2 regions of the Enterococcus mediterraneensis genome follow, and region 2 is predicted to be linked to the other one. Evidence: a T-box and tRNA genes for the amino acid it is inferred to sense, from the RefSeq annotation. Region 2 holds a T-box; the other holds one or more tRNA genes.
The links. The T-box of region 2 lies ahead of argS (arginine--tRNA ligase). A T-box ahead of a tRNA ligase gene usually reads a tRNA of that ligase, here a tRNA-Arg.
Positions count from the first base shown of each region.

Region 1: it encodes a tRNA-Arg, which carries the amino acid that the T-box ahead of argS (arginine--tRNA ligase) is inferred to sense. The anticodon was not compared.

Region 1 covers NZ_UWOP01000001.1:1,286,160-1,289,557, reverse strand. The annotation lists gene EFB00_RS06310 (ATP-dependent Clp protease ATP-binding subunit) at 1-1,176, opposite strand, end outside; gene EFB00_RS06305 (CtsR family transcriptional regulator) at 1,183-1,650, opposite strand; tRNA gene EFB00_RS06300 (tRNA-Arg) at 1,766-1,839, opposite strand; tRNA gene EFB00_RS06295 (tRNA-Pro) at 1,906-1,979, opposite strand; tRNA gene EFB00_RS06290 (tRNA-Arg) at 2,010-2,083, opposite strand; tRNA gene EFB00_RS06285 (tRNA-Leu) at 2,095-2,180, opposite strand; tRNA gene EFB00_RS06280 (tRNA-Gly) at 2,195-2,266, opposite strand; tRNA gene EFB00_RS06275 (tRNA-Thr) at 2,276-2,348, opposite strand; tRNA gene EFB00_RS06270 (tRNA-Leu) at 2,358-2,439, opposite strand; tRNA gene EFB00_RS06265 (tRNA-Lys) at 2,450-2,522, opposite strand; tRNA gene EFB00_RS06260 (tRNA-Val) at 2,526-2,598, opposite strand; rRNA gene rrf (5S ribosomal RNA) at 2,614-2,729, opposite strand; rRNA gene EFB00_RS06250 (23S ribosomal RNA) at 2,804-3,398, opposite strand, start outside.
Region 2 covers NZ_UWOP01000001.1:2,200,879-2,204,276, reverse strand. The annotation lists gene argS (arginine--tRNA ligase) at 15-1,706, opposite strand; T-box leader at 1,774-1,966, opposite strand; gene arcC (carbamate kinase) at 2,137-3,081, opposite strand; gene argF (ornithine carbamoyltransferase) at 3,199-3,398, opposite strand, start outside.

The sequences.
Region 1 (3,398 bases), 910 kb from region 2:
ATAACGTACTGACAATTGGACCGCCGCATGCAGCGCATCATCGGAGATCTCAACACCATGATGTTTTTCATAGCGCGGACGCAAGCCCCGCAAGATCTCTTCAGCTTCTTCCGGTGTCGGTTCATCTACTTGGACTCGAGCAAAACGCCGCTCTAAAGCAGAATCTTTTTCGATATATTTTTGGTATTCATCTAATGTCGTTGCACCGATCGTTTGCAATTCGCCGCGAGCCAATGCCGGCTTCAAGATATTAGAAGCGTCGATGGCACCTTCAGCGCCTCCTGCTCCGATCAATGTATGCAGTTCATCGATAAAGAGAATGATCTGTCCGTCTTGATAGATTTCATCAATGACTTTTTTCATACGGTCTTCAAATTCACCGCGGTATTTCGTACCGGCGACCAATGCTCCCATATCCAGCATCATCAAGCGTTTTTCCCGCATGTCTTCAGGAACTTCCCCGTTGATGATTCGTTGAGCCAAACCTTCAGCGATCGCTGTTTTACCTACACCTGGTTCTCCTACCAGCACGGGATTGTTCTTCGTGCGGCGGCTCAAGATCTGGATCAGACGTTTGACTTCTTTGGCACGACCAACTACAGGATCTAAGCGATTATCGCGAGCAAGCTTCGTCAGGTCACGGGCCAGATTATCCAGTGTCGGAGTTCCCTGGGTCTGCGCTGCTTTATTTTGCATTTGACGACGCCGATTGCCATTGTTTTGATTTTTTTCATTCAATCCAAGTTTCTTTTTCAACGTTTGACGCATCTTAGGCAAACTCAATCCGAGATTTCCCATGATTCGTGAAGCTAGGATCTCTTCATCACGCAATAATCCTAATAACAAATGCTCCGTGCCGATCTGAGGAGCACCTAAACGCTTCGCTTCATCTCCCGCATAAGCAAAGATCTGTTTCGCCCGCGGAGAATAAGGCAGGTAGACACCTTCTGGATAACGAGCAACTGTTCCATAACCTGTTAAATGTTCGATCTCTTCACGGATATCTATTTCACTGGCATGCATTTCCCGCAATGTTTTCCCGGCGATGCCTTCTTGTTCCAACACCAGCGCCAGCAAGAGATGTTCCGAACCGACTGACTGATGCTTAAAATTCTTGGCTTCTTCTTGAGCGATAGCTAATACCGCTTTTGCTCGTTCTGTAAATAATTCATCCATGGAAAATCACTTCCTATCTTTATAACTTAATCGTTTCAATACTGAATGCAGTATGCTTGCCCGAATCGCGTCCTCTTCTTCAAATTCAGTCAGACTGTTTTTAGAGACCGCCGCTAAAAGCAGATTGCCTTCATTTCTGCTGACTATCGCTTCTTCGAACAGCTTTTGAATAATTTCAAAAGCGTCTTTTTCGCTGATTTTCTTATCGAACAATTGATTCACTTGCTCTAAGAAATGGTGTTTATCCGAAATCTTCACTTTTTCAATACGAATATATCCGCCGCCGCCGCGCTTGCTTTCGACTGCATAGCCGCGTTGGATAGTAAAGCGGGTGTTAATAACATAATTGATTTGAGAGGGCACACAATTAAAAAGATTGGCCATTTCAGCTCTTCTAATTTCGATCATTTCGCTGTCTTCGAGAATTTTTTTCAAATAAGCTTCAATCAAATCGGAAGTATTATGATGATTCATCCTTCATTCCTCCCTTGACTAATACTGACCTTAATTATACCTAATTTCGCCTAATAATCAAAGAATCATGTATTTGGATAAACAAAAAAACGAAATCAGTACGATTTCGTTCCAACGCGCCCAAGAGGAGTCGAACCCCTAACCTTTTGATCCGTAGTCAAACACTCTATCCAGTTGAGCTATGGGCGCATAATATTAAGTTAATATTTTCTTAATCTCAGTATAGCCTAAAATAAAAAAGAAATAAAGTAAAAATCGGGAAGACAGGATTCGAACCTGCGACCCCTTGGTCCCAAACCAAGTGCTCTACCAAGCTGAGCTACTTCCCGGAAACTAGTCCTTATATATCAAAAAGACTACGCGCCCAAGAGGAGTCGAACCCCTAACCTTTTGATCCGTAGTCAAACACTCTATCCAGTTGAGCTATGGGCGCATGTTGTGAAATGCCGAGGACCGGAATCGAACCGGTACGGTGATCACTCACCGCAGGATTTTAAGTCCTGTGCGTCTGCCAGTTCCGCCACCCCGGCGCGTTGTGGCAAAAAGCGGAAAACGGGGTTCGAACCCGCGACCCCCACCTTGGCAAGGTGGTGCTCTACCACTGAGCTATTTCCGCATCTTCAGATGCCGGCTAAAGGACTTGAACCCTCGACCCTCTGATTACAAATCAGATGCTCTACCAACTGAGCTAAGCCGGCTTTTTTTAATGCGGGTGAAGGGACTTGAACCCCCACGCCGTAAGGCGCTAGATCCTAAATCTAGTGCGTCTGCCAATTCCGCCACACCCGCATATACGAAATGAGCCGTACAGGGCTCGAACCTGTGACCCTCTGATTAAAAGTCAGATGCTCTACCAACTGAGCTAACGGCTCATATGGAGGTTAACGGGATCGAACCGCTGACCCTCTGCTTGTAAGGCAGATGCTCTCCCAGCTGAGCTAAACCTCCATGATCTATAAAACAGCGTGGCGACGTCCTACTCTCACAAGGGGCAACCCCTCACTACAATCGGCGCTAAGAAGCTTAACTTCTGTGTTCGGCATGGTTACAGGTGTATCCTTCTCGCTATCGCCACCACACTATTTAATTGAGTAAGTCTTGCTCACTCAAAACTGGATTTGAAGAAAGTCTCAAAACTCTTCCGAGTTTCATTTTGGTTAAGTCCTCGATCGATTAGTATCAGTCCGCTCCAACCATCACTGGTCTTCCACTTCTGACCTATCTACCTGATCATCTCTCAGGGATCTTACTTTCTTAAAGAAATGGGAAATCTCATCTTGAGGTGGGCTTCACACTTAGATGCTTTCAGCGTTTATCCCTTCCCTACATAGCTACCCAGCGATGCCTCTGGCGAGACAACTGGTACACCAGCGGTAAGTCCATCCCGGTCCTCTCGTACTAAGGACAGCTCCTCTCAAATTTCCAACGCCCGCGACGGATAGGGACCGAACTGTCTCACGACGTTCTGAACCCAGCTCGCGTGCCGCTTTAATGGGCGAACAGCCCAACCCTTGGGACCGACTACAGCCCCAGGATGCGACGAGCCGACATCGAGGTGCCAAACCTCCCCGTCGATGTGGACTCTTGGGGGAGATAAGCCTGTTATCCCCAGGGTAGCTTTTATCCGTTGAGCGATGGCCCTTCCATGCGGAACCACCGGATCACTAAGCCCGACTTTCGTCCCTGCTCGAGTTGTTGCTCTCGCAGTCAAGCTCCCTTCTGCCTTTACACTCTTCGAATGATTTCCA
Region 2 (3,398 bases):
ATTTGAAAGAGTTTTTACATTTTATCTGGTGCGTGTAATCCCAACAGACGCAGATCTTCTTTCAGCAAGACAGTCACGGCATAAACCAATGCCAAGCGTGCTTCTTTTTGATCATCTTCAGCTAAGACTTTTGTTTGTGCATAGTACTTGTTGAAAGCTTGTGCTAATTTGATAGCGTGTTTTGCGATCACGGATGGTTCATATTTTTCCGCAGCTTGCAAGACTGTTTCTGGGTATTTTTGGATCAGTTTAACGATTTCCCAGCTGCTTTCGTCAGCTAATGCGTAATTTTTGTTTTCATCAGGAACGAATTGCGCTTTTTCAAGGATACTCATAGCACGAGCGTGAGTATATTGTACGTATGGTCCAGTTTCGCCTTCAAAACGAACGACTTCTTCTAAAGTGAAGTCAAAAGTATTCAAACGATCATTTTTCAAGTCATGGAAAACAACGGCTCCGACACCCACTTGTTTAGCAACTTCGTCTTTGTTTTCAAGATCTGGATTCTTTTCAGAGATTTGTTCTTTTGCGGAATCGATCGCTTGGTTAAGCACTTCTTCCAACAAGACGATCTTTCCTTTACGAGTAGATAATTTCTTACCTCCTTGAGTGATCAAACCGAAAGCGATGTGGTGCATATCGTCTGACCAGTCAAAGCCCATTTCCTTCAAGACAGCTTTCAATTGTTTGAAGTGGTAGCTTTGTTCGTTCCCTACTACATAGATAGATTTTGCGAAATCATATGTCCGTTTGCGGTACAACGCTGCTGCTAGATCCCGAGTGATGTATAACGTAGCGCCGTCTGATTTGCGGATCAAAGCAGGGTTCAAGTCATAAGCTGATAGATCGACGATTTCAGCACCGCGGTCTTCTTTTAATAGATGTTTTTCTTCAAGAAGATCAGTGATTTCATCCATTTTGTCATTGTAGAATGCTTCACCGTTCAATGAATCGAATTTCACTTCCAACATATTGTAGATCTTGTTGAACTCTTTCATTGATTCATCACGGAACCATTGCCATAATGAAACAGCTTCTTCATCTTTATCTTCTAGTTTTTTGAACCATGCACGTGCTTCATCATCCAGTTCAGGTTGCGTTTCTACTTCTTCGTGGAATTGCACATATAAACGTAATAATTCATTAATCGGTTCAGTTTTGACTGCTTCTTCTGAGCCCCATTTTTTATAAGCTACAATCAATTTACCAAACTGTGTGCCCCAGTCGCCTAGGTGATTGATACGGATTGGTTTGTAGCCGATCTTTTCATAAATGAAGCCGATAGAATTCCCGATAACAGTAGAACGTAAATGTCCCATAGAGATCGGTTTAGCGATATTAGGTGAAGACATATCGATAGGGACGTTTTTGTTTTCGCCGATATTCGCGTCACCGTAATGATTTTTTTCTTTCACAACAGCGGCCAAAACATTTTTGCTGATAACTTCTTTGTTCATGAAGAAGTTTAGGTAAGGTCCTACGACTTCGATTTTTTCAAAATCTGAAGGATCGATTTTTTCTGCTAATTCTGGAGCGATTTGTTGCGGTGCTTTACGATAAGCTTTGGCTAATGCGAAAGCTGGAAAAGCAACGTCTCCGTGATCAGCGGATTTTGGGTTTTCCAATAATTTTGCAACTTGTTCCAATGATAGATCGTCTTTCACGACATCATAAATAGCTTTAGCAACGACATCTTTGTTATTCATTTCTGTTCCTCCTTGATTGTTGAGTCTCTTTTGAAAGCAATAAAAAAAGCCCCCAGTGAAAACTATCACCAGAGACGAGATTACCCGCGGTACCACTCTAATTGTTCTATAAAGAACCTACTTAATCTTATAACGGCAGATGACCGTCTGCATCGCAGATTTTCCCAAGTGCGCTTCTCTTTTGCTTCCCTGTCCGGCTCTCACCTGCCCGAACTCGCTGAATGTTCCCCAAAAGATACTCTCTTGTTCAACAAATCATTTATTAAACTTCATCTGATTATAGCAAAAGTTCTTTTGAATGGCTAGTATTTTTCTTTTTTTTAAATATTCCTTTTAAATAAGCGTCTTTCATCGGGCCTAAAGGAGAAAAATCCACGATGTAAAGACGCTTATCTATAAATCAAATCCATCTGACGAAAGATTGATCTACCTAGTCTGCAACTACGATCGTACCATCTTCGTTGGTCAACAGATTCTCGATGTTTTCCAATGATGTGATGATCGCTTTGGCGTTTGGACACGCTTCAACAAATTGAATAGCCGCTTGCACTTTTGGCAGCATGCTGCCTGGCGCAAATTGTTTTTCTTCAATATATTGTTTCATTTCAGAAACGGTAACTGTTTCTAGTTTCTTTTGATCTGGTTTTTGATAGTTGACGTAGACATTGTCGACACCTGTCAAAATGATCAGCAAATCAGCGCCGATGATCTCTGCCAATTTTTCAGAAGCAAAGTCTTTATCGATTACCGCTTCTCGGCCTTCTAAGCCATGGACTGTTTCAACGACAGGAATTCCGCCGCCCCCAACAGAAACGGTGATCACACCCTGATCCACTAAACTTTCGATTACTCGTGCTTCTTTGATAGAGATCGGTTTTGGCGAAGCGACAACTTTGCGCCATCCGCGACCCGCGTCCTCTTTAAACGTAGCAGAAGTATCTGTCATCTGTTGTTTTGCTTCTTCTTCAGTGAAAAATGGTCCAACTGGTTTTGAAGGATCTTTGAATGAAGGATCGTTTTCATCAACAATGACTTGGGTAACAAGAGATACGACATCTTTATCGATCCCTTTTTCTTTTAAAACAGTGCCCATCGCATTTTGCAGCCAGTAGCCGATCGAACCTTCTGTCATAGCTACGCAAGTATCTAAAGGCATTGCCGGTGTTTTCTCGGAATCCGCCGCCGCTTGTTGGATCAACAGGTTTCCAACTTGTGGGCCGTTGCCGTGAGAGATGATCAATTCATCTCCTTGTTCGATAAATTTCACTAGATATTTCGCAGTTTCATTTAATGCTTGTTGTTGGGCTTTCGCTGTTGCGTCATCTGATAAGATCGCGTTTCCGCCTAATGCAACAACGACTTTTCGTTTTGCCATAGTGTAAGACACTCCTTTTCCGGTGTTTTTAAGAATGACAAAGCGAGCCAGCGCCTGTCGCTTGTTTTTACAAACCTACAACATACTGACCCGCTTTTGTTAAAGTAGTCTTTTTAATTAAACTCGGGGAATAAACAGGTTTCCAAGAGTAGCCGCCATGATAGCTTTGATTGAATGCATGCGGTTTTCTGCTTGTTGGAATTGACGAGCGTATTTACTGCGGAACACTTCGTCTGTCACTTCCATCTCAGTAATACCGAAACGTTCTTTCATTTGTTCACCATACACAGTGTTTGTATCATGGAATGCTGGTAAGC